DNA from 4 places in the Pseudomonas sp. VMV1 genome. Region 4 is predicted to be linked to each of the others. Evidence: predicted binding sites of a transcription regulator. Region 4 holds the regulator's gene; each other region holds the start of a gene.
What was found. Region 4 encodes FliA, which starts transcription of late flagellar genes. Its sites were predicted from a motif close to CTAAAGTTTNNNNNNNNNNNGCCGNTAA; they were not measured.
Positions count from the first base shown of each region.

Region 1 (4,472 bases), on a different contig from region 4:
CCATGCGCATGCGTAGCGGCGGATTGTTGCTGTAGCCGTATTGTTCGGTGGGCATGCCGATGAAATTGGTATCCAGCGTGCTGTTGCTGTTGCTGTCGTGGATGACCGATACGGCATAGCGCCCGGGTGGCAGTTTGAAGCGCTGTTCCTGGACACCTGGCTGGGCGGCGATATGGGCCTGGGCCACGGGCGTCTTGTGTTCCTTCCAGGCGTCTTCGCTGGCGAACACCGCCAGCAGCAGCTGGCCCCCCGAGGCATCGACCGTCTCCACTCGCACCTGCAGTTCGGCGGCGTGCAGCACACCGCTCAGACAGAGACCAGCGACCAGCAACAGAGACTTCATGGGCATTCCTTCAGCAGGGAGAGGACGTCAGCCGGAGCAGCTCGGCCGGCTGTTCGAAAAAGAGATCGGGGCGCTGCGCTCGTAGGGTGGTCGGGCAACCATAGCCCCAGGCCACCGCAGCACAGCCCAGACCCGCGCGGCGCGCGGCCTGGAGATCGCGTAGCTCGTCGCCCACATAGATCGCATCGGCCGGCGCGACGCCCTGCCGGCGGATCAGGCGCGCCAGGCGCCGCGCCTTGCCCAGCAGGGGAATATCGAATTCGCCATCGGGGAACAGATGTCCGGCCTGGGGCAGTACCTGGTGGACCGCGGCGGCGGAATTGGAGGTCGCCAGCCCCAACTGCAGTCCGCTGGTCTGCAACCGGTCGAGTGCCTGGGGGATCTCGGCGAAGGGAGCGACCTGGTCGCCCCGCTGGGCCAGCAGGCGGCGATAGTGACGGGCGATCCGCGGTACGCGCCACAGCGGGATGCCCAGGCTGTCGAGCAGGCCGGTCAGGGAGGCGGCGCGCAGCTGCGGCCACTCCTCCGGCGCCGGCTGGCGAAAGCTATGGGTCCGCGCCAGCTCGCCGAGGCAGCTCAGCAGAAAGGGCAGGCTGTCCGCCAGGGTGCCGTCGAAGTCGAAGATGACGTAGCGGTAGCTCATGCGAAAAGGGCGCGGTGGGCGAAGGCGCCAGCGTAGCGGGCGCCTTTCTGTTTTGCCACCGCGACCGCGTTCGGCAGGAGCGTCCCTGCCGGCCAGGTCACACGCGGAAGCGGCGGATCTGGCCGTTGAGTTCCACCGCCAGTTCGGAGAGCTGCTGGCTGGCGGCGCGGGTCTGTTCGGCGCCGGCGGCGGTCTGCACCGACAGATCGCGGATGCGCACCAGATTGAGGTCCACCTCGCGGGCCACCTGGGCCTGCTCTTCGGCCGCGCTGGCGATCACCAGGTTGCGCTCATCTATGCCCGACACCGACTGGGCGATGGCGGCCAGGGCGGCGTTGGCCGACTGTGCCTGCTCGCGGGTCTGGCGCGCCTGGTCGGCGCTGGTCAGCAGCGCATCGACGGTCTGGCCGGTACCCTGCTGGATGCTGCCGATCATGCCTTCGATTTCGCGGGTGGACTCGCCGGTGCGATGGGCCAGGGCGCGGACCTCGTCGGCGACCACGGCGAACCCCCGACCGGCATCACCGGCACGGGCGGCTTCGATGGCAGCGTTGAGCGCCAGCAGGTTGGTCTGTTCGGCGACCGCGCGGATGACGTCCAGCACCTGGCTGATGTTGCGGGTCTGTTCGGCCAGTTGGCGGGCCTGTTCGCTGGCGCCCAGTACGTTTTCGGTGAGTACCTCGATGGCGCCCAGGGTATCGCCGAGCTGACGCTGGCCCTGACGTGCGGTATCGGCGGCCTGGCGCGATTCGGAGGAGGTGGAGGTGGCATTGCCGGCCACCTCGTCCACTGCCTGGCTCATCTCGGTGACGGCGGTGGCCGCCATCTCGATCTCGCTGTTCTGCTGCTGCAGGCCGTGGGCGCTTTCCTGCATGACCGCGGTCATTTCCTCGGCGGCCGAGGCCAGCTGAGTAGCGGAATGGCCCAGGTGACCCAGGGTATCGCGCAGGTTGGCCTGCATCTGCTGCATGGCCTGCAGCAACTGGGCGGCCTCGTCGTGACCACGGGTGTCCAGGGTCTGGGTCAGGTCGCCGCTGGCGATGGTCCGGGCGGCGGCGACGGCTTCGGCGATGGGCCGGGTCATGCTCAGGGTCAGGCGCCAGGCCAGCAGCACGGTCAGGCCCAGGGCCAGGGCGATGACCATCCAGGTGATGGAGGTGGCCTGGGTGTAGGTGTCGCTGGAGTTCTGGGAGGCGGCCTTAATGTCTTCCTGGTTGATCTTGCGCAGGGCTTCGGTGCGCTCGTTCATCTGCGCACCGAGCTGGGCCATGCTGGTCTGGATCAGGCTGCGGGCTTCGTCGAGCTTGCCAGCACCAATCAGATCGGCCAGTTGCGCGGTATAGCGGACATAGTCGCCATGGATCTGGCGCAGGGCATCGAAGGCCTGGCGCTCGCGATCGCTGCTGACGAGTTTTTCATAGCGACCGAAACCCGCGCCAATGTCGGCGTTGATGCCGTCGATCTTCTTGCGCGTGTTGACGACGGTATTGGCGTCCGGAATGGCCAGCAGGCGCAGTACCTCGACTCGGGTCCGGGCGAGTTGCAGGGCCAGGTTATCGGCTTCGACGATGCTGGGAACGTTGTTGGTCTCGATTACCTGACCCTGGGTACGGATCTGCGACAGTTGCAGCAGCCCGAACAGGCCCAGACTGGCCACGAGGATGGCCAGGAGGCCGAAACACAGCACACTGCGGATGGCGATGGAGAAGGAACGAAAGGTCACGGCGGCAGCCCCGGTGAAGATTGAGGCCCCTTGTAACGGCTAGGACCGCCGTGACTTGATGGTCATTCGTCTTAAATCGGATCTAGGCACCGACACGGCGTCCGGGCTGACCATTCGCCATGTTCGATCTGCTACTAGAACTGGAAGCGCTGCACCTGGCCGCTGAGGGTATCCGCCAGTGCCGCCATCTGCTGGCTGGCACTGTAGGTCTGCTCGGCGCCGGCGGCGGTCTGCACCGAGAGGTCGCGGATGCGTACCAGGTTGCGATCCACTTCACGGGCCACCTGGGCCTGCTGCTCGGCAGCGCTGGCGATCAGCAGGTTGCGCTCGTCGATGCCGGATACGGCACCCGCGATGGCAGCAAGGCCGGCATTGGCCGCCTGGGCCTGTTCCCGGGTCAGGCGTGCCTGATCGGCACTGCTCAGCAGCGCATCGACGGTCTGGCCAGTGCCCTGCTGGATGCTGCCGATCATCTTCTCGATCTCGCTGGTCGAGTCCCCGGTGCGCTTGGCCAGGGCCCGTACCTCGTCGGCCACCACGGCGAAGCCGCGGCCCGCCTCACCGGCTCGGGCGGCCTCGATGGCGGCGTTGAGCGCCAGCAGATTGGTCTGCTCGGCCACCGCACGGATCACGTCCAGCACCTGACAGATGTCGCGAGTCTGGCTTTCCAGCTCACGGGCCTGGGCACTGGCGCCGAGGACCTGGTCGGTGAGGACTTCGATGGCTCCGAGGGTCTCATCCAGCTGGCGCTGGCCCTGGGCCGCCGTCTGGGCGGCCTGGCGCGACGCGGTGGAGGTCGAGCCGGCATTGCCGGCGACCTCTTCGACCGCCTGGCTCATCTCGGTGACGGCGGTGGCCGCCAGCTCGATCTCACTGTTCTGCTGGCGCAGGCCGTGGGCGCCTTCCTGAGTCACCGCGGTCATCTCCTCGGCGGCCGAAGCCAGCTGAGTGGCCGAATCGCCAATGTGCGCCAGGGTCTCGCGCAACTGGGTCTGCATCTGCTGCATGGCCTGCAGCAGCTGAGCCGCCTCGTCCCTACCACGGCTATCCAGCGCCTGGGTCAGATCACCCGCGGCGATGGTACGGGCTGCCGCCACTGCCTGGGCGATGGGGCGGGCGACGCTACGTGTCAGACGCCAGGCGAGCAACCCGGTGAGGCTCAGAGCTAGCAGGATCGCCAGCCCGGTCACGCCGTTTGAGCGCTCATAGGCGGTATCGGCCTCGGTACTGGCAATATGGATATCCTGCTGAACCGCGTTGCGCAGCGTCTCGATGCAGGCATTCATCCGGATACCCAGCTGTGCCATGCTCTGCTGGACTACCTGGCGCGCCTCGGCCATCTGGCCGGCACTGGCCAGGTCGGCCAATTGCCGCACGCCCTGCATGTATTCCCGGTGCACCTGGCGCAGATCGTCCAGGGCCTGCCGGCTCTGTGGCGATAGTGCGCCTTGCTGATAGCGCCCGAAGGCGGCCTGGACGTCGGTACTCAGGCCGTCCAGCTTCTTGCGGGTGTTGGCCAGGGTTTCGGCATCGGGCATGGCCAGCAGACGCAGGGTTTCGATGCGGGTTCGCGCCAGCAGCAGTCCCAAATCATTAGCAGCGACGAGCGTGGGAATATGGCGCTGTTCTACCTGGTGCCCCAACTGGCGGATTTGCGCCAACTGGAACCAGCCGAACAAGCCGAGGGCGGCGACAAGCGTCGCAAGAATGCCAAAACAGAGCAGATTGCGAGTAGCGATGGACAGCGAGCGAAGAGTCATGAT
Region 1 is NZ_JBXGSE010000003.1:453,342-457,813, reverse strand. It holds gene ACUCV0_RS12170 (DUF2141 domain-containing protein) at 1-343, opposite strand, end outside; gene ACUCV0_RS12165 (HAD hydrolase-like protein) at 354-986, opposite strand; gene ACUCV0_RS12160 (methyl-accepting chemotaxis protein) at 1,084-2,709, opposite strand; gene ACUCV0_RS12155 (methyl-accepting chemotaxis protein) at 2,844-4,469, opposite strand.
Region 1: the regulator FliA is predicted to act here: its motif matches at 2,742-2,769, upstream of ACUCV0_RS12160 (methyl-accepting chemotaxis protein).

Region 2 (4,472 bases), on a different contig from region 4:
CCTCCAGCGGGTAGCTGCGATCGATGACCGGCTTGATTGCGGTGCTTTCCAGCGCGCGGATCATGTCCTGCTGGTGACGGCGGCTGCCGACGATCAGGCCTTGCAGTCGCTGGTGACGGCGCATCAGGTTGGCGGTGGGCACCTGCCCCTCGACGCCGGTCAACACGCCGATCAGCGCCAGGTGACCATGGATGCGCGCGGCCTGGATGGATTGCGCCAGGGTTGCAGGACCGCCGACTTCCACCACGATGTCGACGCCGCGTCCGCCGGTGATGGCCTGGACCTTGGCGCCCCACTCGGGTTCGCTGCGATAGTTGATCAGGTGATCGGCACCCAGGGCATAGGCGCGCTGCAGCTTTTCGTCCGAGGAGGAGGTCGCGATCACCGTGGCGCCCATGGCCTTGGCGATCTGCAGGGCGAAGATGGAGACGCCGCCGGTACCCATCACCAGCACGCTGTCACCGGCCTTGAGATTGCCGTCCACCACCAGGGCGCGCCAGGCAGTGAGACCGGCAGTGGTCAAGGTCGCCGCCTCGGCATGGCTGTAGCCCTTGGGCGCTCGGGTGAAGGCGGTGGCCGGTCGCACCACTACCTCGCAGGCGAAGCCGTCGACGCCATCGCCGGGGGTGGTGGAAAAGTCGTCGATGGGCGGCTCGCCGTCCAGCCAGTGCGGAAAGAAGGTCGAGACCACGTGATCGCCCACGGCGAACTCACTGACGTCGGCGCCCACCGCCTCGACGACACCGGCGCCATCGGACATGGGAATGCGACCGTCGGCAGCGGGCATCTTGCCCAGCACCACGCCCAGGTCATGGAAATTCAGCGAGCTGGCCTTGATCCGCACACGGATCTCGCCGGCTCCGGGCTGACCGGGATCGGGCAGTTCACAGCGTTCCAGCTGGTCCAGACCGCCGGGTTTGCGTAGGCGTATGGCGTGCATCAGGTGAGATCCTCCAGAGCGATGGCGAGCAGAGGGCTCGCGGGTCTGTAGAGGACCACGGTAGGGGGTGCAGGATTCCCGTAAGGGTCCTGCACCCGTCGGCCTTACTTGATGGCCTTCTGCAGTTGCTGCAGCTGCTCGGTGCGGGTGTTCAGGCGGGTTTCGCCGCGCTGGGCGTCGACCTTCTTCAGCTCGGCCTCGGCCATGCGCAGCTTGATGGTCTGCATGGCGGTCTGGATGCGTTGCTGGGTCAGGTAGGCCAGCTGGTCGACGGTACGTTCGTTCTCACCGTCCTTGTAGGCCTTGTCGGTCTTGGCCAGCCAGGTGCCGGCGTCCTTGGTTTCCAGAGCCGCCAGCTGGGTGGCCTGCGGCTGGGATTCCAGGGCGGCATAGTCGTTGCGCGCCTTTTCCAGGTTGGGGTTGGGCGGGGTGGCGCAGGCGGCCAGGGTAAGGGTCAGCGCCGACAGTACCGGAAGCAGAAAACGTTTACGCATGGGTTTCGTCCTTCAAGAGAGCGGGGCAGCCTTACTGCTGCACCTTTTTCTGGAGATTCTGTTGCAGCTGGAGGTTGATCTGACCTTCCTCACGAATCTGCTGGATGCTGTTTTGCGCATCCTGGAGTGCCGCACCGGCCTTGGCGGCCTGGGTCTTGCGGGTCGCCAGGCGGGCGTCCCACTCGGCTTGTTCGGCCAGGCGCTTGGCGTCGTCGTATTTCTCGTTGGACAGTGCCGCCTGGGCCTGGGTCCACTTGTCCTGGGCGGACTTGGTCTCGACCGGGGCGAACTGGTTGCCGCCGCTGCTCACGGCTTCGTCGACGGCGGACTGGGTCACGGCCATCTGCTCGGTCGGCGGATTGCCGGCGCAGCCTGCGAGCAGCAGACCGCCACCCAGGACCAGGCTGGCGAGCAGCGCACGGGGCGCGGAGAACGGGGAGGCGCGAGAGGGACCGGTTTTCATCCGTACATTCCTGGCAGGTCGCCCGGAATGGGCGACAGTGCCTGTGAGACGGCGAAAACGCGGCGAGGTTCGCTGCAACCGCTGCGCTAAAGAGCAGGGTGTCCTGGCCGATATACGTTGTCAGACAACAACAGGGCCAGCGGCCACGGAGATTTCCATGCTGTTACGCAACTGCAACATCGCGCCCCGCGCGGCCTTGGGCTTCGGCCTGATCGCCCTGATGGTTGCCTTTCTCGGCTTGTTTTCCCTGGCACAGATGGCCGGCATCCGCGAACGTCAGGTGCTGGTGGAGCGCGACTGGGTGCCGAGCATCCGTGCGGTGGATGCCATCCGCGAAAACATGCTGCGGGTGCGTACCATCTCCCTGCGCCTGGCGCTGGACCCGGATCCGCGCAATATCGACACCTATGTCGGCCAGTACGAGGCGCGCAACAAGGTGCTCATGGAGGGCATCAAGGCCTATGAGGCCTTCGTCGACACCCCCGAGGAGCACCAGCGCTGGGACCTGTTCAAGCGTGACTTCGCCACCTATCAGCAGGGCATGACCTCTTCCTTCGCCCTGGCGCGCCAGGGTGACACGGCCGCGCTCAACAAGCTGACCCTGGTGGACATGAAGCCGGTGGTCGACGGCACCGGCAAGCAGCTCGGCGAGCTGGGCGACTTCTATGCCGAAGGCATCGAGCGGGATGGAAAGGTCTCCGCGGACCGCTACGAGGCGTCGCGGCTGATCGTCATCGCGGTGATCGCCCTGGCCGCCCTGGCCACGGTGCTCATGGCTTGGCTCCTGACCCGCAGCATCGTCGGACCGTTGCGTGAAGCGCTACTGGCCGCCCGCCGGGTCGCCCAAGGTGACCTGACCCAGACCCTGGCGGTGCAGGGGCGCGACGAAGTGAGCGAGTTGCAGCGCGCCTTGCAGCAGATGCAGGGGCAGCTGCGCGAGACCCTCTCGCGCATCGCCGGCTCTTCCACCCAGCTGGCCACCGCCGCCGAAGAACTCAATGCGGTCACCGAAGCCGCCGGACAGGGCTTGCAGCGCCAGAACGACGAGATTGAACAGGCTGCCACCGCCGTCACCGAGATGAGCACCGCGGTGGACGAGGTGGCGCGCAACGCCGTCTCCACCTCCGAGGCCTCGCGTGCCTCCAGCCAGGCGGCGCAGCAGGGCCAGACCCGCGTCGCCGAGACCCTGGGCGCCATCGAGGCGTTGTCCGACGAGGTGGCGGCCACCGGGACGGTGGTCCAGCGCCTGGCCGAGCAGTCCCAGGACATCGGCAAGGTGCTCGACGTCATTCGCGCCATTGCCGAGCAGACAAACCTGCTGGCGCTCAATGCCGCCATCGAGGCGGCGCGGGCGGGCGAGGCCGGGCGTGGTTTCGCCGTGGTGGCCGACGAGGTGCGTGCCCTGGCCAGCCGCACCCAGCAGTCCACCCACGAGATCGAGCAGATGGTCTCGGGCATGCGCAGCGGTGCCAGTCAGGCCCTGGGCTCCATGCACAGCAGCAGTGAACGCGCCCAGGCCACGCGCGCCCTGGCAGAAACCGCCGGGGTGGCGCTGGAAGAGATCAATACCCGCATTGGCGAGATGTACGAGCGCAACCTGGTGATTGCCAGCGCGGCCGAGGAGCAGGCCCAGGTGGCCCGCGAGGTGGATCGCAACCTGGTCAACATTCGCGATCTTTCCACCCAGTCCGCCGACGGTGCCCACCAGACCAGTGCCGCCAGCCAGGAATTGTCACGGCTGGCGGTGGATCTGCAGGGCCTGGTGAACCGCTTCCAGGTCTGAGCCCTAGACGCGCACCGCCTGGTACAGCGCCCGGATCAGATCCGACTGGGTGATGATGCCCACCAGGCGGCGCGAGCCGTCGATGATGGGGATGTGGCGGTGGCCATTCTCGGAAAACACCGGCACCAGGTCGATCAGCAGGCGATCGGCGCTGGCCACCCGCACGGTGCGGGTCATGATGTGGCCGACGGTATGGTCGTCCTGGCGTGCCTTCGGCCGGACCAGGGTGCGCAGGCGCCAGCCGAGGCCTTCATGAACGTCCAGGTCGATCTGCCGCATGAAGTCGGCCACGGTGACGATACCCAGCAGGTAGCCCTGGCGATCGATCACGGGCAGCGCCTTGATGCGGCGGGCGCGCATCAGTGCCCAGGCTTCCTGCAGCGGCATCTCGGCGCGGGCCGTCACCGGCTCCTGGCTCATGACGTCGGCGCAGCGCAACTCGCCCATCTTGCGCTGGTAGGCCAGGGCTTCCACCTGTTCGAGCAGTTCGGCCAGGTCGTCGCGGCTGATGTCCAGCACCTGGTTGTAGCGCGCCAGCACGGCATCCAGGTCGGCCCGCTGCAGAAGGGTCTCGCCGCCTGGTTCGGCGGGGCGCGGCACATGGGGCCAGGGGCGGCGGGTCAGGTTGTTGTAGATCAAGCCGGCGGCGACCAGCAGCAGTGAATCCACCGCCACCGGACTCCAGGCATAGCTGAAATCCTGGGCGCCGATGAGCACCATCAGCAGTGCCGAGGCGCCGCCCGGGGGATGCAGGCAGCGCAGGGTGAACATGGCGGCGATGGCCAGGGCGAC
Region 2 is NZ_JBXGSE010000007.1:160,139-164,610, forward strand. It holds gene ACUCV0_RS19825 (zinc-dependent alcohol dehydrogenase family protein) at 1-940, opposite strand, end outside; partial or broken gene ACUCV0_RS19830 (DUF4398 domain-containing protein) at 1,051-1,434, opposite strand; gene ACUCV0_RS19835 (DUF4398 domain-containing protein) at 1,466-1,897, opposite strand; gene ACUCV0_RS19840 (methyl-accepting chemotaxis protein) at 2,055-3,680, shown strand; gene ACUCV0_RS19845 (HPP family protein) at 3,684-4,472, opposite strand, start outside.
Region 2: the regulator FliA is predicted to act here: its motif matches at 1,984-2,011, upstream of ACUCV0_RS19840 (methyl-accepting chemotaxis protein).

Region 3 (4,472 bases), on a different contig from region 4:
AGATGGCTCGCCAGGGGCGCCCCAACGCCCTGCTCGGCCTCGACCAGTTGCACCAGGTCTGCGCCCTGAGCGACGCGGATCAGCGTTGGCTGGAAGGCGCTGGCGAGCGCCTGAATCTATCCCTGCGCGCCCTGCACCGGGTCATCAAGGTGGCTCGCACCCTGGCCGACCTGGCCGGCGACACCGACATCCAGCGCGCGCACCTGGCCGAAGCGCTGCAGTATCGGGCCGCTCACTAGGCGTTGGCCGGCGGGCCATAATGCCGAGGCGGCTCCTGCAGGCGGTCCCGTAACGCCTGGTTTTCCTGCGCCAATTCGAAACACATGGCCCGCCACTGATGGGCGAGCTCGCGATAGTCGTCACGCTCCGCGCGCAGCGTGGTCAGCATGCATTCGACGGCTTGCACCGCTTCGTTGGATACGCCCATGTCACCCTTCCTTTTATACTGTATTTGCATACAGTAGTCAGAGTATTGCGGCCAGGCAAGGGCTATGGCGAGCGGGAATGAAAAAGGGAGGCCTGAGCCTCCCTTTCGCTTGCGCTAGAACAGTCTGACTAGCTGAAACGACCCACTTCGGCGCTCAGCTCCTCGGCCAGGTGACGCAGTTCGCCCGCGGTACCGGCCAGCACCTCGGCGGCATCGCGCTGGGCGGCGTTGTCCACGGCGATGGCCTGGATGTTGCGACTCAACGCCGTGGCGGTGGTGCTCTGCTCGGCCGTGGCCTGGGCGATGCCAGAGAACTGCTCGACCGCATCGGCGACCTGCTGGTCGATGCTGCGTAGCGCCTGGGCGACATCGGCGTTGCGCGCCAGCCCCTGCTCCATGAGGCGGTTGCCCTCATCGATGGCGCCCATGGCACGCTGGGTTTCGCCCTGTACCGCACCGATCATCTGGGAGATCTCGCGGGTGGCCTCGCTGGTACGACCGGCCAGCTGACGCACCTCGTCGGCGACCACGGCGAAGCCGCGGCCCTGCTCACCGGCCCGGGCGGCTTCGATGGCCGCGTTGAGCGCCAGCAGGTTGGTCTGCTCGGCGATCCCGCTGATGACGCCGATGATGCCGCCAATCTGCTGGGAGCGATTATCCAGCCCCTTGATGAGCTCGGCCGTGCTGGCCAGGGAGTCGGCGATCTGCTCCAGCGCGCCCGAGGCGCCCTGCATGGCCTGGGTGCCGGTGCGGGTCTGCTGGGCGTTCTCCTGCACCAGACGCTCGGTGCGCTGCATGCCGTCGGCGATGTTCTGGGCGGTGGCGCTGAATTCCTCCACGGCGCTGGCCATGCTGTCGATCTGGCTGGACTGCTCGGCGGAACGACGCAGGGTCTGGTCGGAGAGCTCGCTCAGTTGCTGGGAGCGATCGGTGACCGCGCGCGAGGAACCCCGTACCTGCTCGACGGTGGACGCCAGCGCATCGGCCATCTGGTTGAAGCTGTGGGCGAGCTCGCCGATCTCGTCGTTGCTGCGGGCGTCGACGCGTACGCTGAGCTGACCGCGACCCAGGGCCTGGGCGCGTTCCACCAGCTGAGCCAGCGGGCTGAGCTTGCGCCGCAGCAGCAGCACCGAAGCGGCCACGGCCAGCAGCAGGGCGATCAGGCTGCCGATGGCCAGGCGCAGGCCAACGGCGTGCACCGGAGCGTCCAGCTCGGCCTTGGGCAAGGTGGCGACCACGGTCCAGCCTTCGCCGGCAACCGGCGCGCTGACGCTGACGAAGTCCTCGTTGCCATCCTGCCAGCTGTGTTCATACCGCTTGGGATCCTTCTTGAGTTCGGCCAGCAACTCGTCGGTCTTCTTGGCGTTGGCCGGGGCAACCAACCAGTTGCCTTGCTCGTCGAGCAGGGCCAGGGAGCCGGTCTCACCGATGCGCAGCTGGGTCAGTTGAGCCAGTTGCTGGGCCTGGGCGTCGGTGTAGTCGAACCCCACATAGAGCACGGCGATGATCTGGCCCTGGGCATCGCGCACCGGGCTGTACTGGGTCATGTAGGAGCGGCCGAACAGCTGAGCGCGACCGACATAGGTCTGGCCCTGGAGCAGGCCGGCGTAGCCGGGATGCTTGCGGTCCAGACGGGTGCCGATGGCGCGGCTGCCGTCCTGCTTCTTCAGCGAAGTGGTGATGCGGATGAAATCGTCACCATCACGGACGAAGATGGTGGCCGTACCGCCGGTAAGACGGGTGAAGTCATCGACCTGGGTGAAGTCGTTGTTCAGGGCCGCGCCCTTGTAGAGCAGCACCGGGGTGTCGGTGCCGGCGACGACGGTGCGGTCGCTGCTGCGGGAGAGGCCGCCATCGAAGCGGCGCTCGAACAGATTGGCGAGACGCTGGGTACTGACCTTGAGGGTGCCCAGGAAGGTCTGCTGCTGATCGGAGAGCAGCCGGGCCTCACTGCCCAGGTGCTTGCGCTGGGTGTCTTCGATGGACAGGCTGAGGGCGTGGAGGGCGAACAGGCAACTGCCGGCAATGACGACAACCAGTACCAGACTGAGGGCCAAGGCAAGTTGTCGGGCGATACTGCGACGTGGGGAAATGACCATAGAGTGCTCCAAAGCGCCTACATCCCTGTAGGGCAGTACAAAGTTGAGGGCAAGGCTACATCAGAAACGAACCGCTCTATGACGGTCTTCTTAGCGATGAACGGGTAGTTTATCGGCTGTAGCGTTACGAACTAAAGCGAATGACAGATGTCTGGCGCCTTATTTGTGGCGAATGACCTCTGGAAGGCTCTGGGATGCCACTTCCTGCTGCAGGAAATCACCCAGCTGGCGAAAGCGCGCCTGCCCCCGCCGATTGCGTGGCCAGACCAGGTAGTAGGCGTCGCCGCTGGCTACCGCTGCCGGCCAGGGCAGCGCGATGAGACCAGCCGCCACGTCCTCGGCGAGCATCACCAGATCGCCGATGGAGACTCCGTAGCCGCGCGCCGCAGCTGCCATGCCCAACTCCAGGGTGTCGAACACCTGGCCGCCACTCAGGGGCACCGCCTGGGCCAACCCCATGGCCTGCAGCCAGCGGCGCCAGTCGCGGCGGTCGAAAGTGGGATGCAGCAGTTCTTCCCGCTGCAGGCGCGCCACATCCCAGTCACCGCTGCGGGCGGCGGTCGGCGAGCAGACCGGCACCAGCCACTCCTCGAACAGCGGTACCACCTCCCAGTCGGCCGGAAAGCGACCGTCGCCCAGCAGCACCGCACAGTCGAAGGGTTCATGGACGAAATCGACCCGGTCGCTGGCCATCCAGACGCTGGTGAGCTGGATGTCGAGTTGCGGACTGAGCTGGCGAAAGCGCGCCAGCCGGGCCAGCAACCAGCGCAACGACAGGGTGGTGGGCGCCTTGAGCCTCAGGGTGCCTTCGTCCACGGCCAGATTGCCGCACGCGCGCGCCAGGGCTTCGAAGCCTTCGCTCAGGCCGGGCAACAGCAGCTTGCCCGCCTCGGTCAGCACCAGCTGGCGACCGGCCCGCTCGAACAGGCGACAGCCAAAGGTTTCCTCCAGGGTTCGCACATGGCGGCTGACCGCGCTCTGGGTGAGCGACAACTCCCCGGCAGCCCGGGTGAAGGAGCCATGCCGCGCCGCAGCCTCGAAGGCGCGCAGGGCATACAGGGGCGGCAGGCGCGAGGCGTGTTCAGGCATGACTCAGACTCATGGATGGCATGGCTATTTTCCGATTGTGGGCGGCGCGGCAGGATCCAACAATGAGTTCTTGTCAAAACCCGGCCGCTTGGCCATCTGTTCAGCGAGAGCCCTCCATGTCTCTGCCGCGTCACGAATTGCTCGCGCTGTTGCGTCTCGCCCTGCCCTTGATCGGTGCCCAGCTGGCCTATGTCGCCATGGTCTTCACCGACACCCTGATGATGGGCCGCCTGGGGCCGGCGGCGCTGGCCGGTGGTGGCCTGGGGGCCGCGGTCTATTCCTTCGTTTCGGTGATCTGCGTGGGGGTGATCACTGCGGTGGCCAATCTGGCGGCCCTGCGCCGGGGGGCGGGGGATACCGAAGGGGTGGCGGCGGTGACCGCGGCGGGGATCTGGATCGCCGGGGTGCTGGCGCTGCTGGCCGGCACCCTGCTGTGGCACATCGAGCCGCTGCTGGCCCTGGCCGGCCAGCCGGAGGAAAGCCGCCAGGCCGCGGGGGTGTTCCTGCGCTGCCTGGCCTTCGCCCTGCCCGGCCACCTGCTGTTCATGACCCTGCGCGGCTTCACCAGCGCCCTGGAGCGCCCCGGACCGGTCCTGACCATCGTGCTGGGCGCGGCGGTGCTCAATGCCCTTCTCAATCTGGCCCTGCTGCACGGCTGGGGCGGCCTGCCGCAACCCGGGTTGCCAGGCGTCGGCGCGGTGACCGCCGTGGTGATGAACGGCGCGGCCCTGGGCCTGGCGCTGTATATCAGTCGTCATCCGGCCTATGCCGCCTATCCCCTGCGTCGCTATCTGCGCCGGCCGGACCGCCGCGCCCTGGCCGACACCCTTGGCCAGGGCCTGGCGATCAGCGGCACC
Region 3 is NZ_JBXGSE010000003.1:125,823-130,294, forward strand. It holds gene ACUCV0_RS10620 (YifB family Mg chelatase-like AAA ATPase) at 1-239, shown strand, start outside; gene ACUCV0_RS10625 (hypothetical protein) at 236-427, opposite strand; gene ACUCV0_RS10630 (methyl-accepting chemotaxis protein) at 556-2,526, opposite strand; gene ACUCV0_RS10635 (LysR substrate-binding domain-containing protein) at 2,686-3,615, opposite strand; gene ACUCV0_RS10640 (NorM family multidrug efflux MATE transporter) at 3,732-4,472, shown strand, end outside.
Region 3: the regulator FliA is predicted to act here: its motif matches at 2,636-2,663, upstream of ACUCV0_RS10630 (methyl-accepting chemotaxis protein).

Region 4 (4,472 bases):
TGCCCGCCGCGCCGGTTAGCGCCGACGAACGGTGGTGGTGCATCGCATGCCTGGGCACGCCAAATGCACTTGGTCTAAAGTGTGACGGATTTCAATCAAAGGTATCAGGCAATGGGTAGCATGCATCCCGTCCAAGTCATAGCGGTCACGGGCGGTAAAGGCGGTGTCGGCAAGACCAATGTGTCGGTCAACCTGGCCTTGGCCCTGGCCGATATCGGGCGGCGCGTCATGCTGCTCGACGCCGACCTGGGCCTTGCCAACATCGACGTTCTGCTCGGGCTGTCGCCCAAGCGCACCTTGGCCGACGTCATTTCCGGCGAGTGTGAGCTGCGCGACGTGCTGCTGCACGGGCCGGGCGGCATCCGCATCGTCCCGGCAGCCTCGGGCACCCAGGCGATGGTCAATCTGACGCCGGCCCAGCATGCCGGTCTGATCCAGGCCTTCAGCGACATCAGCGAGAACCTCGACGTGCTCATCGTCGATACCGCTGCCGGCATCGGCGACCAGGTGGTCAGCTTCGTCCGCGCCGCCCAGGAAGTCCTGGTCGTGGTGTGCGACGAGCCCACCTCCATCACTGATGCCTACGCCCTGATCAAGCTGCTCAATCGCGACCATGGCGTCACCCGTTTCCGGGTGTTGGCGAATATGGCGCTGACACCCCAGGAAGGCCGCAATCTCTTTGCTAAGCTGACCAAGGTGACCGACAGATTCCTGGATGTCGCCTTGCAATACGTGGGCGCCATTCCGTTCGATGAAGCGGTGCGCAAAGCGGTACAGAAACAGCGCCCCGTGTACGAAGCCTTTCCGCGTGCCAAGGCCTCACTGGCCTTTCGTGCGGTGGCTCAGAAAGTCGATGGCTGGCCGCTGCCCGCCAATCCGCGCGGCCATCTCGAGTTCTTTGTCGAGCGCCTTGTGCAACCAGCCATCGGTACCCACGCATGACAGCATCCAGCGGGCTTCGCATGTACAGCAAAACCTCGGAACGTACCCAGCAGGAGCAGCTCATCAACCGCTACGCGCCGTTGGTGAAACGCATCGCCTACCATCTCCTGGCGCGCCTGCCGGCGAGCGTACAGGTCGAAGACCTGATGCAGGCCGGCATGATCGGTCTGCTGGAGGCCTCGCGCAAATACGACGCCGGCAAGGGCGCCAGCTTCGAGACCTACGCTGGCATCCGCATCCGCGGTGCCATGCTCGATGAGGTCCGGAAGGGCGACTGGGCACCGCGCTCGGTGCACCGCAACACGCGCATGGTCACCGACGCCATTCGGGCAGTGGAAGCGCGCACTGGTCGTGACGCTAAAGATTCCGAAGTCGCGGCCGAACTTAAATTGAGTCTGGATGAGTACTACGGCATCCTTGGCGACACCATGGGGAGTCGCCTGTTCAGCTTCGACGACCTCATGGAGGGTGGTGAGCATGGGCTCGAGGAGAGCGGTTCGCATGAACTCGAGCCCGGTCGCGGTCTGGAAGACGAGCGCTTCCGCAAGGCCCTGGCCGAGGCCATCGCCAATCTTCCGGAGCGTGAACGTCTGGTGCTCTCGCTGTATTACGACGAGGAACTCAACCTCAAGGAAATCGGCGAGGTGCTGGGTGTGAGCGAGTCACGTGTCTGCCAACTTCACAGTCAATGCGCGGCACGCCTGCGGGCGCGGCTGGCGGAATGGCGTTCGCGTTAACCGGCTGGTACTCAGGCTACTACGATTGCTTAGACGCGCCTTGTGGCGTGTGTGCGGATTAGGACGGAGGTCGACTTGGACAAGAACATGAAAATCCTCATCGTGGACGATTTTTCCACGATGAGACGCATCATCAAGAATTTGCTGCGCGATCTGGGATTCACCAATACCGCCGAAGCAGACGACGGTAATACCGCACTGCCGATGCTGCAGAGCGGCAACTTCGATTTTCTCGTCACCGACTGGAACATGCCTGGCATGACCGGCATCGATCTGCTGCGCCAGGTCCGCGCCGACGCGCGCCTGAAGACCCTGCCGGTGCTGATGGTGACCGCCGAGGCCAAGCGTGAGCAGATCATCGAAGCCGCTCAGGCCGGCGTGAATGGCTATGTGGTCAAGCCTTTCACCGCCCAGGTGCTGAAAGAAAAGATCGACAAGATCTTCGAGCGGGTGAACGGCTGAAGAAAGCCGCGGGGACGTTATGGATCAGCTTGGCACCAACAGCTTCAGCGACTTCGAGTCGAATCTAAAACAGCACGCCCAAGAGCTGGTGAAATGCCTGGAAAGCGGCGATTTCACCCAGGCCGTGCATGTTATCAATGAGCTCAATCAACTGCGTGACCGGGGTCTTTACCAGGAAGTCGGCAAGCTGACCCGCGAGCTGCACAATGCCATCGTCAACTTCGAGATCGATCCGCGCGGCATGGCCGGCGAAGAGGTCTCCCAGATCAGCGATGCCACCGATCGTCTCTCCTACGTGGTGAAGATGACCGAGAACGCTGCCAACCGAACCATGGATCTGGTGGAGGAGAGCGCACCGCTGGTAGGCAACTTCGGCGACGAGGCCCGTGCCGTGCATGCCGACTGGAAGAAATTCATGCGCCGGGAAATGGGCGCGGACGAATTCCGCGAACTGGCCAAGCGCGTCGACGCCTTCCTCAGCCACAGCGAGAGCAGTGCCGAGCAGCTGTCGGCCAAGCTCAACGACATTCTCCTCGCGCAGGACTACCAGGATCTCACCGGTCAGGTGATCAAGCGGGTCGTCAATCTCGTCGGGCAGATCGAGAAAGACCTCGTCAAGCTGGTGATGATGGCCAGTCAGGTCGATCGCTATACCGGCTTCAGTCACGATCACACCGCGCTGATCGAACAGAATCGAAAAGAAAAGACGATGAAGGGTGAAGGTCCGCAGATTCATGCCGATAAGCGTGAAGACGTCGTGGCCGCTCAGGTCGACGTCGACGATCTTCTATCCAGTCTGGGCTTTTGACCCAGACCCTCTTGGGGAGTGCAGGAATGAGCTTCGACGCCGATGAAGAAATCCTCCAGGATTTCCTGGTAGAGGCCGGCGAGATTCTCGAACAGTTGTCCGAACAATTGGTCGAGCTGGAAAGCCGCCCGGATGACATGGATCTGCTGAATGCCATTTTCCGTGGCTTCCATACCGTAAAGGGCGGTGCCGGTTTCCTGCAGCTCCATACCCTGGTCGAGTGCTGCCATATCGCGGAAAACGTGTTCGACATCCTGCGCAAAGGCGAACGCCGCGTGGATGCCGAGCTGATGGATGTAGTGCTGCAGGCACTGGATTCCGTCAACGAAATGTTCGGTCAGGTCCGTGAACGCGAAGAGCCGACCCCGGCCTCGCCTGAATTGCTGGCGGCCCTGGCCCGCCTGGCCGAACCCGCCGGCAGTGAGCCGGCGCCGGTTCCGGTTGCGCCCGTGGCTGTTGCCCCGGTCGCCGCCGCAGAGCCCGCTCCGACCGCCGCGGCGGCTGCCGAGCCGGAACTGAGCGATGCCGATTTCCAGAACCTGCTCGATGCCCTGGGTAGCGAGCCGGGTGCCGACCAGGGGGCCACTGCGGAAACCGCCAGTGCCGCCGGTGGCGAGGACATCACCGACGACGAATTCGAGGCCTTGCTCGATCAGCTGCATGGCAAAGGCAAGTTCAACGAGGCGCCAGCGGCGGCTCCGGTGGCTGCCACGGCACCTGCGCCGGCCGCCACGGGTGGCGACGAGATCACCGATGACGAATTCGAAGCCCTGCTCGACGAGCTGCACGGCAAGGGCAAGTTCGTCGCGAACGAGGCTCCTGCGCCGGCCGCATCGGCACCCGTCACGGCTGCTCCGGCGGCGGCGAGTGGTGATGAGATCACCGATGACGAGTTCGAATCCCTGCTTGATGAACTCCATGGCAAGGGCAAGTTCAGTGGTCCCGCCGAGCCCGTAGCTGCACCGGTTGCCGCTGCGCCGACACCGGTCGCCGCGCCTCAGCCCGTTCCGGCCCCGGCCCCGGCCCCAGCACCGGCACCGAAACCGGCCGCCGAGGTCGCTGCGCCCAAGCCGGCGGCACCTGCCGCGGCAGGCGAGCGTCCCACCAGCGAGGCGGAGACCACCGTGCGGGTCGATACCGCGCGGCTGGACGAGATCATGAACATGGTCGGCGAACTGGTGCTGGTGCGTAACCGCCTGGTACGCCTGGGCCTGAACAGCGGCGACGAGGCCATGGCCAAGGCCGTGTCCAACCTCGACGTGGTCACCGCGGATCTGCAGACCTCGGTCATGAAGACCCGAATGCAGCCGATCAAGAAAGTCTTCGGCCGCTTCCCGCGCCTGGTCCGCGATCTGGCGCGCAGCCTGAAGAAAGAGATCAACCTGGAGCTGGTCGGTGAAGAAACCGACCTGGACAAGAACCTGGTCGAGGCCCTGGCTGATCCGCTGGTGCACTTGGTGCGCAATGCGGTCGACCATGGCATCGAGGGGCCGGCCGAGCGTGAAGGCAACGGCAAGTCCCGC
Region 4 is NZ_JBXGSE010000002.1:483,193-487,664, forward strand. It holds gene flhF (flagellar biosynthesis GTPase FlhF) at 1-19, shown strand, start outside; gene fleN (flagellar synthesis regulator FleN) at 112-942, shown strand; gene fliA (RNA polymerase sigma factor FliA) at 939-1,679, shown strand; gene ACUCV0_RS07790 (chemotaxis response regulator CheY) at 1,767-2,141, shown strand; gene ACUCV0_RS07795 (protein phosphatase CheZ) at 2,161-2,949, shown strand; gene ACUCV0_RS07800 (chemotaxis protein CheA) at 2,976-4,472, shown strand, end outside.